DNA from 3 places in the Virgibacillus ihumii genome. Region 1 is predicted to be linked to each of the others. Evidence: riboswitches for the same ligand, from Rfam matches in the RefSeq annotation. Region 1 holds a riboswitch; each other region holds the start of a gene.
What was found. Region 1 has a riboswitch for thiamine pyrophosphate ahead of tenA (thiaminase II). Riboswitches for the same ligand answer to the same signal wherever they lie in the genome.
Positions count from the first base shown of each region.

Region 2: another riboswitch for thiamine pyrophosphate. It lies ahead of HUX68_RS16440 (ABC transporter substrate-binding protein); the one in region 1 lies ahead of tenA (thiaminase II).
Region 3: another riboswitch for thiamine pyrophosphate. It lies ahead of thiT (energy-coupled thiamine transporter ThiT); the one in region 1 lies ahead of tenA (thiaminase II).

Region 1 is NZ_CACVAN010000001.1:3,059,136-3,064,890, forward strand. Features, by position in the region: gene HUX68_RS14945 (hypothetical protein) at 74-508, shown strand; gene HUX68_RS14950 (MerR family transcriptional regulator) at 687-1,427, shown strand; gene thiE (thiamine phosphate synthase) at 1,595-2,200, opposite strand; gene thiM (hydroxyethylthiazole kinase) at 2,204-2,974, opposite strand; gene thiD (bifunctional hydroxymethylpyrimidine kinase/phosphomethylpyrimidine kinase) at 2,975-3,778, opposite strand; gene tenA (thiaminase II) at 3,775-4,464, opposite strand; TPP riboswitch at 4,523-4,626, opposite strand; gene thiW (energy coupling factor transporter S component ThiW) at 4,635-5,123, opposite strand; TPP riboswitch at 5,214-5,328, opposite strand; gene HUX68_RS14980 (phosphotransferase family protein) at 5,452-5,755, shown strand, end outside.
Region 2 is NZ_CACVAN010000001.1:3,326,299-3,332,053, forward strand. Features, by position in the region: gene HUX68_RS16435 (S8 family peptidase) at 53-1,381, opposite strand; TPP riboswitch at 1,599-1,709, shown strand; gene HUX68_RS16440 (ABC transporter substrate-binding protein) at 1,826-2,833, shown strand; gene HUX68_RS16445 (thiamine-binding protein) at 2,830-3,120, shown strand; gene HUX68_RS16450 (ABC transporter permease) at 3,120-3,878, shown strand; gene HUX68_RS16455 (ABC transporter ATP-binding protein) at 3,880-4,617, shown strand; gene HUX68_RS16460 (hypothetical protein) at 4,657-5,127, opposite strand; gene HUX68_RS16465 (DUF3231 family protein) at 5,136-5,755, opposite strand, start outside.
Region 3 is NZ_CACVAN010000001.1:382,260-388,014, forward strand. Features, by position in the region: gene HUX68_RS01855 (YceI family protein) at 1-477, opposite strand, end outside; gene HUX68_RS01860 (DUF6884 domain-containing protein) at 656-1,126, shown strand; gene HUX68_RS01865 (hypothetical protein) at 1,132-1,455, shown strand; gene HUX68_RS01870 (N-acetylmuramoyl-L-alanine amidase family protein) at 1,630-2,448, shown strand; gene HUX68_RS01875 (M3 family oligoendopeptidase) at 2,614-4,398, shown strand; TPP riboswitch at 4,463-4,566, shown strand; gene thiT (energy-coupled thiamine transporter ThiT) at 4,686-5,261, shown strand; gene HUX68_RS01885 (hypothetical protein) at 5,735-5,755, shown strand, end outside.

The DNA.
Region 1 (5,755 bases):
AATTTTGTATGGGCAGCAGTAATACTTCATATTTTGAATCTGTTGTGGAAAGGTAGACATATGGAGGTGAAATATGAAAAAAATAATGCTGGTTACGCTGGCGCTTTTATTATTTGGAACAACAGCAGGATCGGTTCGTGCAGGTTCAGTTGAATGCCCAGAACCGAGTGATTTGGAAGAAACATCTATGGACGATGAAAAGGAACTAAGGAAAGCACTGGAAAAGATTATTCCAAAAGTTTATGCCCAAGGCGATGACGCTGACATGTACAGTGAATGGAAAATCATCACTGCAAAGTCTTTTCCAAAAACGGTTGGAGACAATCACAATGAAGTTTACTATGAAATGGCCATTAATTTTTGCGGTAAAGATGTTGCTGAAAAGTCATGGCTGGTCAGGATTCATTTTCCGAAATGGGAAGGGAAAAGTGCCAGCAATGCAGAAGGTCAAATTTTCCTTGCCAAAAATAAAGAAAAAGGTTGGTTTGTCTGGTTCCGATATCATTAATTATTATGGGATACCACTATCCAATTCAAATAAGGGATAGTGGTTATTTTTTTGCAGTTTAACACATCTTTCGTACTGTACAACCAGTCTTGGCAATGAAAAAAGTTTTTCAATAAAATGTATTGACTCTAACGTTACGTTATACTTTATAGTAACAATTGAAGGGAGGTTGCACTGAATGAAAGTAAAAGAGGTTGCCAACTTGGTCGGTATCAGTGTGCGCACACTGCATCATTATGATGAAATTGGATTACTGACCTCGGAAGAGACAACCGAATCCGGTTATCGAATTTACTCCGTTAATGATTTGGAAACATTGCAGCAAATATTATTTTTTAAAGAACTCGGCTTCCCTTTGAAAAAGATAAAAGAAATTATCGGCAGTCCCTCATTTGACAGGCAGGAAGCGCTGGAGATGCACCGTAACCTACTGTTGGAGAAACGAAACAGACTCGACAAAATGATTGCGACGGTTGATAAGACCATTCAAGATATGAAAGGAGAGATTAAAATGAGCAATAAAGAAAAATTTGAAGGCTTTGATTTCAGTCATAACCCATACGAACAGGAAGCACGTGAACGCTGGGGCGATAAAGCTGTTGATGAATCGAACGCCAAAATCAATAGCATGTCCCAAGATGAGAAAAAAGCATTCGGAGATGAATTCAATGCCATCTATAGAGACCTGGCAGCAATTCGTCATGAAGCACCGGATTCTGACGTAGCTCAGGAAGGTATTGAAAAATGGTACCATTTCCTGAATAGAATGGGCAGCTATTCCCTGGATGCTTTCAAAGGACTCGGGCAAATGTATGTGGATGATGAACGTTTCACTAAGAACATCGACCAGTTTGGCGACGGGCTTGCAGTGTTCATGCGTGATGCGATGGCTGTTTATGCTGATCGGCATAAAAAGTAGTCTTCACTCTATAAATCGTATTGAAAAGAAAAAAAGTGGCATCTTTTTAAAAATGGATGCCACTTTTTTGGTGTTTGGTACGATAATATTAATGAAGAGGTGATTTCCGAAATAACAAGAATTTTCCGCACAAACTCTATGACCCAATGATTTGCGAATTCATTTGGCTAAAGCCGCTGCACTGCCGCATTAATATCTGTTGCCTTCGTTACAGCCGAGATCACTGCAACACCATCCGCCCCGGCATCCATTACCGAAGCAGCGTTATTTTCATTGATTCCGCCAATACCTACAATCGGTTTGTCCGGATATTCCCTGCGAAGCTGCTCAATCCACTCTGGACCAACAGGCATTTTCGCATCCTTCTTGGAAGAGGTGTGGAACATGGGACCAGCTCCAAGGTAATCTGCCAGGTGAATCGGGCTTGAGCTTACTTCTGACTGGTTGGAGACAGAAAGGCCAAGAAATTTATCGGGAAACGTCTCCCGCACTTGTTGAGCGTCCTGATCATCCTGTCCGACGTGGATTCCGTCAGCTTCCAATGGCTCCACTAAGTTGAGATCATCATTAACAATAAATGGTATGTCATAACGGGAGCACATCAATCGCAATTTTAATCCGAGCCTTAGCTTGGCATTGCCGGTCAGGGCGTCGCTGCCCTTTTCCCGGAATTGGAATACGGTGATACCTGCGTCAATTGCAGCTCCCAATATTTTGACAGGATCTTCATCACAATTTTGACTGCCCATAATCAGGTATTTTCGAAGATTCATAAACTAAATCCTTTCCAATTTGTTAGTTTCGAGTGACAAGGCATCAATAAATCGCGGCAGAAACGTTCCTGGTCCATTTACTTCCAGTCCATTGGCGGCAAATTCTGCAGCCAATCCGTAAAACCGAAGCGCAGTGTGTGCCTGTTGATCAATTGAATCGTCTGTTGTCAGGCAGGCTGTTAGAATAGATCCGAGCAAACAGCCGGCACCGGTTATTTTTCCAAGGATTGGGTTGCCGGTGTCATTGTAGAGAATCTTCTCACCGCTGCAAATGACATCGGTTTTTCCGGTGACAATTGCGGTGGTTTGATAGGTTTTCGCAACTTTTAAGGCAATATCGTCGGCATTTCCATCACCCAATGATTCAACTCCTTTTGTCTCCCAGGGAATTTGCACAAGGTGGGCGAGTTCACCGGCGTTCCCTTTAATGACGTCAGGCTGAATTTCGTTTAAGATCCTTTTTACTGCATCCGTGCGAAATGGAGTGGCTGCAACTCCAACTGGATCAAGTACAACCGGAATTCCCTTTTTATTAGCTGTCTTACCGGCTGCAATCATTGCCGGGATTTCCGGTGCAGTTATTGTTCCAATGTTAATCAGGACACCATCGGCAGCAGAAGCCATATCGTCTGCTTCTTCTTCGGATTTTGCCATAACCGGTGCACCGCCAAAGGAGAGCAAACCATTTGCTGTAAAGTTCATAACCACCTGATTTGTCAGATGATGGATTAAAGGCTGCTTTGCCCGTACTTTGTTAATGATTATTTTATTCAATTATTTCACCTTTTCCTGGCGCAATGCCCAATGGTTTGTCGGACCGCTCCCATGTCCAAGTGGGAAGGAGTCGCGTATTGCTGCTGTCACAAAGTTTTTTGCTTTTTCTACAGCTGCAGGTAACGTTTCCCCTCTGCCGATGTATGCTGTAATCGCGGCAGAGTAGGTGCACCCGGTTCCGTGTGTGTGTTTCGTATCAATCCGCTCCGCTTCAAAGGTGTTTACATTTTCGCCATCATATAAAATATCAACAGCTTTACCTTCCAGATGACCGCCTTTTACTAATGAGGCACCAGCACCGTACGTATGGACGATTTCTTTTGCCGCCTTTTGCATGGCTTCTGTACTTTCGATCTTCCATCCGACAATATCTTCTGCTTCCGGCAAATTAGGTGTTATCAGCGTTGTCATTGGCAGTAGCTTTTCTCTCAAATAGCGGCGGGCGTCTCTGGCAATTAAAGGATCACCGCTTTTGGCAACCATGACCGGATCCATAATAAATGGAGCATCCAAATCGGTTACATTTTTGGCGATTGTCTCCATCATTTCCACCGTGGCAATCATTCCGGTTTTGAATGCGTGAATTGGGATGTCGGAAGTAACAGCATTTAGCTGTTCTTTAATCATTCCGACGGGCAGATGGTGAACCTGCTTGACCCCGGTTGTATTCTGAGCAACAACGGATGTAATCACAGACATCCCATATGCCTGCAGCTCCTGGAATGTTTTTAAATCGGCCTGAATTCCGGCACCGCCGCTTGGATCAGTGCCTGCGATGGTCAGTACACTTGGAATATGGTTCATTTGCTGATCACCGCATCTTTCAACGGCCATTCTTCACACGTATAGGCCATTTCCCAGAATGATAGTTCCAGCTGGCAGCTCTTGCGGAAAGCTTCTTTCATCTTCTGTTGTTGTTCAAATGAGGAATTTTCGGCAATTTTATCTAGCCGCTCCCGCATTTCCGTTGTTATTTTTCCAACCTCTTCATCTGCGTAAAAACTGATCCACTGGTAAAAAGGGTGGTTTTCATTTGGTTGATATTTTTCCATTAGTTCCTGACCGATTTCCAAATACGTCCAGGGACATGGTAAAAGCGCACACAGCGTTTCACCAAGGCTTCCCAGTTGTGCATGGTACATCATGTGTTTGACATAATGATCGGCTGTTGGTGGAAGCGGGTATCCCTGAAGTTCATCATATCCGACCCCGATGTGATCGCAAAAATTGTGGTGCGGGTGGATTTCACTGTTCAGTACGAATTGAATCTGCTCATCGAAGAACCGCATATCATCACGTAAGTCACATTTCGCGACTGCGATGCCATAAATGCGAATAAACGCATTCAAATATTCAAAATCAGCTTTGATATAGTGGGCAATTGCCTGATCCGATACATCACCTTTCCCGATTCCATCAACAAACGGATGGTCAAAAATGGCCTGAAATATGTCTTTATTTTCTTCGCGTAAAACTTGTGAAAATGTCATGAAAAATGCCTCCTTGAAATGGTTATGGAAGCTGCCGGGGAATTATTAGAAGGAGATTGTGAGTCCGTAACTACTTCCCTTGCGCAGGAATTATCCTGATCAGGTTCCAAGGGACAAAGGAATATCCTTTTCTCAGCCAAAACAGCGCCCCCAGCAGTCTTCCGAATTATTTAATTTTCTAGTGATAAATGCCGCTGATTCATTTTTGCGACAACAAGCCAGCCGATGCATGCACCGGATACACTGCTGACAAGAAATGATGGGAGAAAAAATAATGCGCCGGCAGAACTACCCATCAAGAGGTTAGCAATAGGGGCCGAAGCGAGTGCGCCGAGTATCCCTGTTCCAACCGCTTCGCCGAGTGCCGCCATACCTTTTTGGCCCGTTTTTTTATAAAGTGTTCCGGCTAAAAAAGCACCGATCATGCCGCCGGGAAAAGCGAGCAGTGTACCAAGTCCCAGCATATTCCGGAGCAGACCAATCATGAATGCAATCACTACAGCCGGACCTGGCCCAAGTGTTACTGCAGCCATCACATTAACGGCGTGCTGAACAGGATAAGCTTTTGCAACACCCGCCGGGAACCAGAGCAACTGGGATCCGATTACCCCGATCGCAACAAATACAGCCATCGTCGTCATTAATCTGGTTCGGTTCAATAAAACCCTCCTTTCATTAGGGGGACTGTTCCTGGGGAAATAAAAAAGTCAGATCCGGTGAAGGACCTGACTTGAAATAGTCTGCTAGAAAAGAATGCATGTCTACTTCCCTCCGCTGGTATTAACCAGATCAGGTCCATAAGAGTCAGAAAGCTGTTTTGCGCTTTCCTCTCAGCCCGCACTTTGGGCACCCCTAGTAGTGAGATTGAAATTATTTAACTGTTCAAAATAAGCATAACAAAAGAATATCGGTTTGTCATGGATATTTTGAGAATCACGAAACTTTTTATATAATTAATCGTATTACATGATGAATGGAGGCTGCTGAATGATGACCAATACAAAATTATCAAAACAAGTGCTGGATTGGGTCGTTGATAATACGAATCCAAAAGCAACGGTTGAATCGTTCCAACAGTTGAAGGGGAGTACATCATCCACCCTGCATCGCATCTCCCTTCAATCAGGTCAGAAATTAAATCACTACGTGGTCCGACAGTTTGATAATGAGGAATGGCTGGGAGAAGAGCCTGATTTGGCACATCATGAAGCGGAATGTCTCCGAATGGCAAAGAAGACAGGGGTTGTAAGTCCGGAATTTATTGCATATGATAAAAATGGTGATATTTGCG
Region 2 (5,755 bases), 270 kb from region 1:
ATACCACTATATTACGGTGTATACCCCAATAGGATTTCAACCAATCTGGTCTTTAATTACCATTACTATTTTTGACAGCTTGTTCTGCATCCAAATACCCGGCACCTTGCGCATAGGCTGGCAATCCCTTGTCAACTGAACCTTGAAGAAGATTTTGCTTTACTTGGTCTGGAGAAAAACCCGGATTGTTTTGTAATATAAGGGCAGCAACACCTGCACAGATTGGGGTCGCCATTGATGTGCCGGATAAAGAGAAATAATTACTGTCTACCCGACCTGACTTGGACGTTTTGTCCAGGAAAGAACCGGGGGCCCGTAAAGAGATAATATTCACTCCGGGAGCCAGTAAATCCGGTTTGGATTCCTCGCCACACGCAGGACCGCGACTGGAAAAGGACGCAATTTGTTCATCGGCTCGGTCGGTTGTATTTTTATCATCCATTGCTCCAACTGTGACCACTTTGGAACTGATTCCAGGCGTACCAATTGTTCGCTGATCGGGACCGGAATTTCCTGCAGCGACACAAACAACTATTCCGGCTGCCCACGCCTGTTCAACAATTTGAACAAGTGGATCGTTACAATTTGATTCATCCGCTGCCGCACCCAATGATAGGGAAATCACATCAATTTGATGTTTTTGCTTATTATCGATACACCATTGAATTCCGGCAACAATTGTGGAAAGCGATCCTGATCCCATTTGATTGAGTACTTTCACGCCGATAACGCCGGCCTCGGGCGCAGGGCCTTTATATTTTCCATTTGATGAAAAACCATTACCTGCTGCATCCCCGGCACAATGTGTTCCATGTCCATTGTCGTCATATGGCTCTGTCTGGTTGTTAATAAAATCCTTAAAGGCAACAATTCGATCGGATGGTTGTTTCAAATCCTCATGCGGATAAATACCTGTATCAACGACAGCAATATTGATGTCCTTTCCGGTCAACCCCTGTTCATTCAATTGAGTTGCATGCACAGCTGGCGAAGCAACATCCAACAGGGCAGTGACTTCCCGGTCATAATGAATTTTTTTAATACTGCAATCGCTGTTCATGAGTTTTTCGATTGTCGAGGCAGTTAACACTGCTGAACAGCAGCAAATGCTGTGATACTGGTGTATCAGTTCGGATCGGGCTTCCGGTTTCATTACGTGATGGGCTTTGTTTACTGCTGAGGATAAAGGGACATCTTTATTTTCGAATTCGATGACAACCGGATATCGTTTGAACTTTTTCATCAAGTTCTCGATGGGACGATGCAAAAAACAGGGAATTCGGCGAAAAGGCCGATACAAGTGTAACAGACTTTGCCGCAACTTTTTGTCAAGCTTTTTGTCGTGATTTCGGATGAGCTGAATCATCGAAAATCCTAACATATAATCCACCTTCCTTTATTCATTTCGATATATTTTATGATTGAACAAAATAGTGGACGCGGTGTTTGTTAGGATATCAAGCAAAAAAGGCGCTTGTACGAAAAACACTGTCGTGTGAAATACTGATAGAACTGAAAAAGTTGCTGATAGAATATTAAAACTAAGGGCTGGTTAAAGCGCTATCAATCTGTTAGAATACAATTGGACATTTAAATAATACAAGTTGTGGGGGGACCAGTGTATGCTGGTTGAGATTGTATCCGATAGATACTGACCCTTGGAACCTGATCTGGTTGAGACCGGCGTAGGGAACATGTTGATGAGGATATGTATAAACTTTGCGTGCGCCGTAGGTATTGAACCTATGGTGTTTTTTATTTTCTGTATATTCCATTGCGCCTGTCGGCAAACAGATTGTTCCACAACGGATAGGAGGAATGGATGTTGAAGAAAATACTGGTCGTTTTATGCTTTTTGCTGGTTCTTACTGCATGTGGGGATAACGGAAAAGCAGAGGAGTCCAAAGGTGAGGGAAGCTTGAAAGATGTTTCCATTGTGCTGGATTGGACACCGAACACGAATCATACAGGCATTTATGTAGCGAAGGAAAAAGGATATTTTGCTGATCAAGGGTTGAATGTGGAAATTATCATGCCTGGTGAAGCAGGTTCCAATCAACTAGTGGCAGCAGGTACAGCAGACTTTGGCGTAAGCTATCAGGAAGGTGTTACCGAAGCACGGGTTCAGGATGTTCCAATTGTCTCGATAGCCGCTGTCATTCAGCACAATACTTCCGGATTTGCTTCTCCGAAATCAAAAGGCATTAATTCACTGAAAGATTTTGAAGGAAAAACATATGGCGGGTTTGGTGCCCCGGTGGAGAAGGCGATTTTGTCATCCCTGATGAAAAAAGCCGGAGCGGATTTCAGCAAGGTCGACATTATCAATATGGGTAACACAGATTTTTTCACGGCGGTTAAACGGGATGTTGATTTTGCCTGGATTTACTATGGTTGGACCGGAGTTGAGGCCGAACTTCGCGGTGTTGAACTGAACATGCTGTACTTGACGGATTATTCCAAGAAACTTGATTATTACACACCTTTGCTGATTACGAATGAAAATATGATCAGTAACAATCCGGAAACTGTCAAAAAGTTCATGGCAGCAGTTTCCAAAGGATATAACTTTGCAATCGATAACCCGGAAAAATCTGCTGAGATCTTAATCAATGCGGTTCCGGAAATTGACGCTGAATTGGTAAAAGCAAGTCAGAAATGGTTATCGCCAAAATATAAAGCAGATGCTGAGCAGTGGGGTGTTCAGAAGCTTGAGGTTTGGGAGAACTATGCTGACTGGATGTACAACAATGATTTGCTTGATAAAAAACTGAACAGTAAAGAAGCATTTACGAATGAATTTTTACCCAATAATGAGGAGGATGAATCATGAGTAATTCGCTGGTCAGTATACAAATTATACCTAAAACTGAAAATGGAGAAGATGTTATTCCGTATGTGGATGCAGCGATTGAGAGCATCGATGCGGCGGGAGTTAAGTATGAAGTGCATCCACTGGAAACAACGATGGAAGGCGAATTGTCGGAATTATTGACAGTCATCGAAAAAATGAACCGGAAAATGGAGGAACTCGGCTCTCCAAGTGTTATCTCACAAGTTAAAGTGCTGTATAAACCTGATAGCATTACCATGAGTGATCTGACGGAGAAATACCGATAATGAAACAGGTCATGAAACAGGGGTGGAAGCCTGCCGCGGTTCTCCTTATCATTCTGTTGTTGTGGGAGTTTTCCAGCAGGTTTTTTCAAATCCCAGATTGGCTGTTGCCGGCGCCATCACAAATTTGGCAGGCAGGAGTGGGGGGATGGGAAGAGTTCCGTCCCCACTTAACAGCCACGATAAAACTCGCTGTGATGGGTTTTGTACTTGGCAGTTCATTCGGAATCGCTGTCGCTTGCTGCCTGCATTTGCTTCCATCGGTTCGGGAAGCTTTTTATCCGCTCATTATTTTATCGCAAAATATCCCGATCATTGTTCTTGCACCACTGCTTGTGATCTGGTTTGGATTCGGGATGCTGCCAAAATTAATTATTATTATATTAGTTTGTTTTTTTCCCATTGCTGTTGCTGCATTGGACGGTTTCAGCCAGACGGACACCAATTTGAAGCATTACATGCAGATGGCTGGAGCAAGCAGGCGTCAGGTTTTTCAGAAGCTGGAATGGCCATATGCACTGCCTTCTGTTTTTTCCGGGTTGAAAATCGCGGCCACATACAGTGTGATGGGAGCGGTCATTGCCGAATGGCTTGGCGCCGGAGAGGGAATTGGTGTCTATATGACGCTTGCTTCTTCTTCATTTCAGACAGACCGGGTTTTCGTGGCCATCGTTTTTATTATGGCTTTGAGCTTAGTGTTTTTCGCTTTCATTAATTTGCTTAAACGGATTATGGTTAAATGGCGGCCGGAGAGGAGTTAACATGACAAAACTGTGCATTAGGAACTTGACGAAAAAATTTGCCGGCCAAACGATTTTGGATAAAGTGTCATTATCTGTAGAAGATGGGGAGTTTGTGTCCATTTTGGGTCCGTCCGGAAGCGGAAAGAGTACGCTGTTCCATCTGATCGGCGGCATCACCAATCCTGATTCCGGAGATATATGGCTGGATGGAAGGCGGATGAACGGTGAGCGCGGAGGTATTAGCTATACTCCGCAGGCTCCATCGCTTTTGCCTTGGAGAACGATTTTGCAGAACGTTATGCTTGGGGCGGAGTTAACTGGTGATCAGGATGAACGGAAGGCACTGGAATTAATAAACCGTGCTGGTCTGAAAGGGTATGAAAAAGCCTATCCGCATGAATTATCGGGTGGAATGATGCAGCGTGCTGCCTTCGTTCGGAGTCTGTTAAGTCCCCAGCAGCTGATTTGTTTGGACGAGCCATTTTCAGCGCTGGATGAATTCACCCGGCTTGATATGCAAGCGTGGCTGTTGTCGATTTGGCAGTCCTATCAGCGTTCGATTCTGTTCATAACCCATAATATTGAAGAAGCGATCTACTTATCGGATCGTGTCATCGTCCTGTCGCAAAAACCAACTACCATTAAACAAGAACTCCAAATTCCTTTTGAACGTCCAAGAAATAAGAATCTGACGCTTTCGGAGGAATTCTTAGAATGGAAGAAAATGATCTACCACCAACTGCAGAATAATCATTAAAATAACGCTTTTTAAAGGTTTTTAATCCTTTGAAAAGCGTTATTCCGATCTTTTTAATAATATCCACCTGATGATGCCGCCTGCCAAAAGACCAACCGGTAAAAACAGGATTGGCAGCCAGACCGGTCCAATCAGAATACCGAACAGTTTCAGGTCGGCAGAAAAAATAACCCCAACGGTTACAAAATAAGCCGAAAAAACAAAAGGCAGAAATGCATATGGTTTGCTTTCACCCTTTGCATCTTTGTATGCATCCCAAATTGCAAAGAAATACAAACATGGGTAGAACATCAGCCATCCGTAATTTGTCACTTCTACTGCTTTTTGTATTTCACCGTGAAAGCTTAAAATAATAATCTGGTTGAAATTTCCCATTACATTAATTAAAAATTCCAGCCCGACTAACAGTAACCCCTTAATGTATGCTCCATTCAGCAATTGTCCGAATCCTGGAAGCGCAATGCTCCAGAACAGTACTTCCAGTTTGTCTCTGTTTTTCCCTTTTTCCATAAGCAGCCCTATTTCGCCAATTCTTTTCGGTCAGCTGCCATCGGGGGCTGTTCCATCCAGCCATGGTTAATCATGATATCAGCCCCATCATCCGCATAATTGGCAATTTCTGCAATCAGACGTGTATATTGAGCACCAAGGTCATGTCTGGAACTCGTTGACATGGCAGTACCATATTGACCTATACCGGATGCGCTGAGCAGGGTAACAATGAACATCATACATTTTTCGGAGAATGGTGCTGTTGTTGAGTCGGTAACTTCTGAAGTCAGCAGAAAAGCTGAATCTGAAATGTATTCTTTACTTAAAATGGACTTAAAAACTTCTACTTGTTTGCCGGAAATATCACGGCCGCGTTCAAAATATTTTCTTACTTCTTTCGACTTGGCAACCTGACTGAAGGCGGTGATTAGCGCCTGTCCCAATGCATTTCGTTTGGAATTGTATACAAGGCTGGTGATTTCCTGGCCGAGCAAAGGACGTCGATCCCCGAACCACCCGGCCATAAAACTTTGTTTCTTCACAAAATCAATCTGATCAGGTTTTGGAAGATGCGGATCGCGAATATATATACCTTTTTCTTTTGCTAATTCTTTCGCCTTTATATGCAACTCCTGAAGATGATTAA
Region 3 (5,755 bases), 2.7 Mb from region 1:
GCCGCCGGTTTCTACTGCAGCATTCCAGGTCAGACCGAAATCTTTACGGTTAAATTTAGCGGAACCGCTGAATCCGGCAACGGTATTGCCGCTCATTGGATCCTTGCTTTCACCCTCAAATGTCACATCCGCTGTAACCGGCTTGGTAGTTCCCCGGATTGTAAGGTCACCGGTAACTTCATAATCATTGCCGGATTTTTTCTTGATGTCAGTTGCGTTAAATGTGATTTTTGGATGATTTTCCACATCAAAGAAATCGCCTGAGCGAAGGTGATCGTCACGATCTTTATTACGGGTATCGATACTTGCTGCATCAATGGTTAACTCTACCTTTGAATCAGATAAATTGTCCACGTCAGCTTGAATTATGGCATCAAAGTCATTAAATGCACCTTTCGCTTTTGAAATCATCATATGTTTTACCTGAAATCCTAATTCACTGTGAACTGTGTCTACATTATACGTTGCTTTTGTCAACTTTATCCCTCCAAAAAAAATTATATACTTACTTTATGTAACTTAGTATATAATTATAAATTACTGCTGTCAAGTAATTACAAGAAAAAATTTTGATTTCAAAATAAGTTTTACCCATTAATTGATGGTAATAAACATTTCTTCCATGCTATACTAAAATAAAAAGAGGTTTTTACATATGAAACAACTCAGCATCATTCCATGTGGCAGGAAAAAGATCTGGGACAGATATGAAAATATCGGCGCAGTACAGGCGAGTGATGCTTACATTGGCACATTGCATCATTTATGTCGTAATTATGCGGAGGCATTTACTGATGACTGGGTAGTTTTATCAGCCAAACATGGATTTTTATTTCCCGAAGATATTGTTCCCGGACAGTATAATGTAACATTTAATCAAAAAAGTGATGAAATCATAACCAATCACAAATTGCGGGAGCAGGTACAAAAGAAGCAGCTTGATCAGTATGATATGCTTGTGATATTAACTGGAAAAAAGTATAAGCCAGTAATAAACAGTGCCTTTAATAAAGATCAGCCACGAACGTATCCGCTGCTGCAATACAGTGGCATTGGTTACATGCAGCAGGCGCTGAAACAAGCGGTTCAGGATAATGAGCCGATTCGAATGAAAGACAGGAGTTAGTATAAATGGATCGAATGACATTTATTATCGCGGTTTTACTTGTATATATGATATACATATCATTTAAACACAGGGAAACATTCAGGAAATTGTCTCTCCTCCAGAATATTGGGGTGCTGATTACATTCTTGGCATCCATCGCTATTTTTGGAAGTCTGTTTTACTTCGGCGTAAATTATTTATCAGATTTGTCGCCCGGATGGTTTGTTGGTTTAGTTGTTAAGATTGTCTATGCCTTCTTTGTGATGATCAGTGGTGTAATAGCATTTAGTGCAGTAGCATATAAGATCTCGGATGGGCTGCTCCCGGTTAAGCGTAATCAGGAGTAACGGAAACCCTCACATAAAATTTGTGGGGGTTTTTTATATCCAGCCAGTACCGGTTTTCTGCTTGAGTGTGTTTTTTTTTAAGAAGTATTGCCACCTATTATTCCCGGTGAACGATAGTATAGGTGAATAGGTAGTCGGAATTTCCTCCCGAAAAATCATATAAGGGGGAGTAAAATGAAGCCGATCGTTATTATTGATCCGGGACATGGCGGGAAGGATCCCGGGGGCGGGTCAAACAGACACTGGATTGAAAAAAACCTTACGTTATCCATATCGCTTTATCAGTATGAACGATTTAAAACGCTTGGAATACCAGTTGCGATTACAAGGGAGGCGGACGTGACACTGTTCCCGGCAAACCGGACACGGATTGTGCGTGAAAGCGGTGCGGAATATTGTTTTTCCAATCACATTAATGCCGGCGGTGGTGACGGGGCTGAAATAATTCATTCCATCTATGGCGGGAAAGGTTTACCTAAGCAGCTTGCGGAAGGGATTCGCTCTACAGGACAAAATGTACGAAGAATATTCACACGGACATTGCCCGGTAATCCAAGGCTGGATTTTTATTATATGAACCGTGATACAGGTCATGTAAAAACAGTCATAATTGAATATGGATTCGCTGATTCATCTGCAGATGATGTACGTCAACTGAGACAGAATTGGGAAAAATATGCTGAAGCCATCGTGAAAGCTTTTTGTCTCTATATTAATCATCCATATAAAAAGGGAAGAGACAATGCTGCTGCAGAAATGGAACGAAAAGAATTTCTTCAGCTTCCATCAAATGCAAAATCGTGGCGGGTGTATCCATTGAATGTTACCCCTATCAGGGGAAATGAAAAAGGGTTCCTGCGTCCTGCAAAGTTTGGCGGTCTTACGTATAAAGTGCTCGGTAATCCACAGCTGCATGTATATACCATTCAAACACGTGACTTTGGGAAAGTACAAATATATGCCCATCCTTCAACAGGGGCTGTCTTGTCATAAGGCTTTTCGTAAAGCTTGTTTATTGGATTTTCCGTCAAAAAATAAAAAGCCTGGATGCATATCAACTCCAGGCTTATTATTAATAGGCCGTAATGCCTACTGAACAATGTACGGTTTTTCGCTATACTAAAAATAAAGAAAATTTAAAACGGAAAGGAAGATTTGATGCAACAAATTACGTACAACCCTGCATGGGATATTGATGTGATTTTTCCAGGGGGAAGCGACTCCGCAGAATTACATACATATATGAATGATATTAAACATGATTTGCAAGCGCTTGCAAATGCGGTCGAGGAATTTGATCCGGTGCAGGTAAGTCGTGCTGATCAGATAAAGAAAGTAGCTGATTTACTTGAAGGTACACAAAATAAAATGGGAGAGGCATTTGCATTTATCAGCTGTATCAATGCGCAGGATGTTCACGATAAGAAAGCAAGTCTGCTGGTTGGAAAAAGAAGTGAACTGCGCGCCGAAATGGAAGCCGTGAAAACGAGTTTTGAACAGAAACTGACAGCAATTCAGGACCAACAGTGGGATGAACTGCTAGGCGATCCGGCGATTCGGGATCTGGCTTTTGTGTTGGGGGAATATCGGAATAAGGCGAATGAACTGCTGTCAGCTGATAAGGAGAAATTGATTAATGATTTATCGATTAGTGGATATCATGGCTGGAGTCAGATGTATGATACGGTGACAGCCAATATGCGTGTTGAAATTGAGGAGAATGGTGAAACGAATTATGTTTCTGTCGGTCAGGCATCCAATAAAATGAGTGATCCTGATCGTGGCGTCAGGAAACATGTTTTTGAACAACTGGGGAAGGCATGGGGAGAAAACGCCGACTTTATTGGGCAAACTTTGAATCATCTGGCTGGCGTTCGGCTGCAGACGTATAAGCACCGCAACTGGAAGCATGTGCTGAAAGAGCCGCTTGCTATGAACCGTATGCAACAGGAAACGCTTGATGCGATGTGGAATGCGATTAATCGGAACAAACATCATTTTACCGACTTTCTGGCCAAGAAGGTAGAACTGCTTGGCCTTAAAAAGTTGAGTATGTACGATATTGGGGCTCCACTGTCAGAAACCGTGAAAAAAACACCGTATACGGATGGAGCCAATTTTATTGTTGAGCAGTTCAGTAAGTTCAGTCCGAAAATGGCTGATTTTGCACAGATGGCTTTTGAGGAAAGGTGGATAGAAGCTGAGGATCGGCCCGGCAAACGTCCTGGCGGGTTTTGTACGAATTTTCCAGAAAGCAAGCAAACACGGATTTTCATGACATATTCCGGAACATCATCCAATATCGCAACATTGGCACATGAACTTGGGCATGCATACCATCAGCACGTTATGAATGATATGCACGGATTGAACCAGGGATATGCCATGAATGTTGCGGAGACAGCTTCCACATTTGCTGAGATGATTGTTTCCGATGCATCTGTTAAAAATGCCCGAAACACAGAGGAAAAAAAGGTGTTGTTGGAGACGAAAATTCAGCGCAGTATTGCCTTTTTCATGAATATCCAGGCGAGGTTTCATTTTGAACAGCAGTTTTATGAGGAACGGAAACAGGGAATAGTGCCAGTGGAGCGTTTAAATGAAATGATGATTGATGCGCAAAAGGATGCGTATGGGGATGCGCTTGATGAATATGATCCAAATTTCTGGGCGTCTAAATTGCATTTTCATATCACAGGTGTACCGTTTTATAACTTCCCGTATACGTTCGGGTATTTGTTCAGTCTTGGCATTTACGCACATGCTCAGAAAATGGGGGGCAACTTTGAAGATGACTATATTGCGCTGCTTCGTGATACTGGTCGGATGACGGTGGAAGATTTGGCAGCGAAGCATTTGGATGTTGATTTAACCAAGCCGGATTTCTGGGAAAGCGCTATTTCTCTTTGTGTAAATGATGTAAATGAATTTCTGAGCTTATAACAATACGTTTGTTATTACCATTCAGTTAAGTTATAATACAGATAACATAAAAAGCAGATTAATAGAAGCCTGCAGGGGGAGCCGATTGGCTGAGAGTGAACGAGAAATTGTTCTTACCCTTCGAACCTGTTAGTTAATACTAGCGTAGGGATGGTGGCTTTTTTTGATGGATTACAGCAGTAATGTGAGTGGATTCCCCATCAGGAAGCTTCCCCTTGGCATTGCTTTTTTTGTGAAAAATTCCGTCCGGCAGGTTTTGGACCGACGGGAAAGGGGAGGTTTATTGAATGCGTTCGAAACGTACACTGTTTTTGGTGGAGGTTCCTATTTTCACGGCTCTGGCGTTATTGCTTGATACAATCCCGTTTTTATCATTTAAAATATGGGCACAGGGTGGTTCGGTTTCGTTTGCAATGATTCCAATTTTTATCGTTGCTTTTCGATGGGGAATAAAAGGCGGATTGTTGTCAGGATTTTTGTGGGGTGGATTGCAAATCATGTTTGGCGGATTTATATTGACTCCACTGCAGGGATTTCTTGATTATATTGTAGCCTTTACAGTACTTGGAGTGGCCGGTGCTTTTGCGAAACCGGTTCAGAATGCTGTCAATAAGGGCAATGGTAAAAGCACTTTCCTGTACATTGCCCTGGGCGTGTTCGTCGGTTCAAGTTTACGCTTTTTGGCACACTTCGCAGGAGGTATTGCATTCTTTGCGGAGGCAGCTCCCGATGGACAACCGGTTTGGCTGTATTCACTGTTGTACAATGGTTCCTACATGCTGCCGTCATTTATTCTATCTGCTGCTCTTGTGTTTCTGTTATTTTACAAGCAGCCGCGAACATTAATTGAATCAACCCAATAAAATATATCACGCATCAAGAATAGTCCTTTGCACGCGAGGGGCTATTTTTCTATACTTAAGATAGAGGTGATACAAATGAGAGAGTTGATCGGGCAGTGCCAGTCTTGTGGAAAAAATGTCTATTGTGAAAATGGCTTTTTTGACGGAGTTCAGATTGACGGCAGGTTGCTGTGTAATGATTGTGCTGAGAAGGAAGATACAGAAACATAAACTTGAAAAGATGAATTTTGGCAAGTGCATTTGAGTCGTGTGGCTCACAAATTTATGAAAACGCGCATATCCAACTCAAAATCACGAATATACGTTCTGGAAACGAGAATAAATGACTCAAAACCGCGAATATCATACTCAAAACCGCGAATATATTTCATAAGCTTTTGACATTCAATAGGTTCTGTTCTTTTAAATGCATCTGACACCACTTCCCTACGATGTGCATAGGCTATAGCACACTAAAAAAGGAAGTGGTTGCGATGGAGCTGACTATTTCGCAT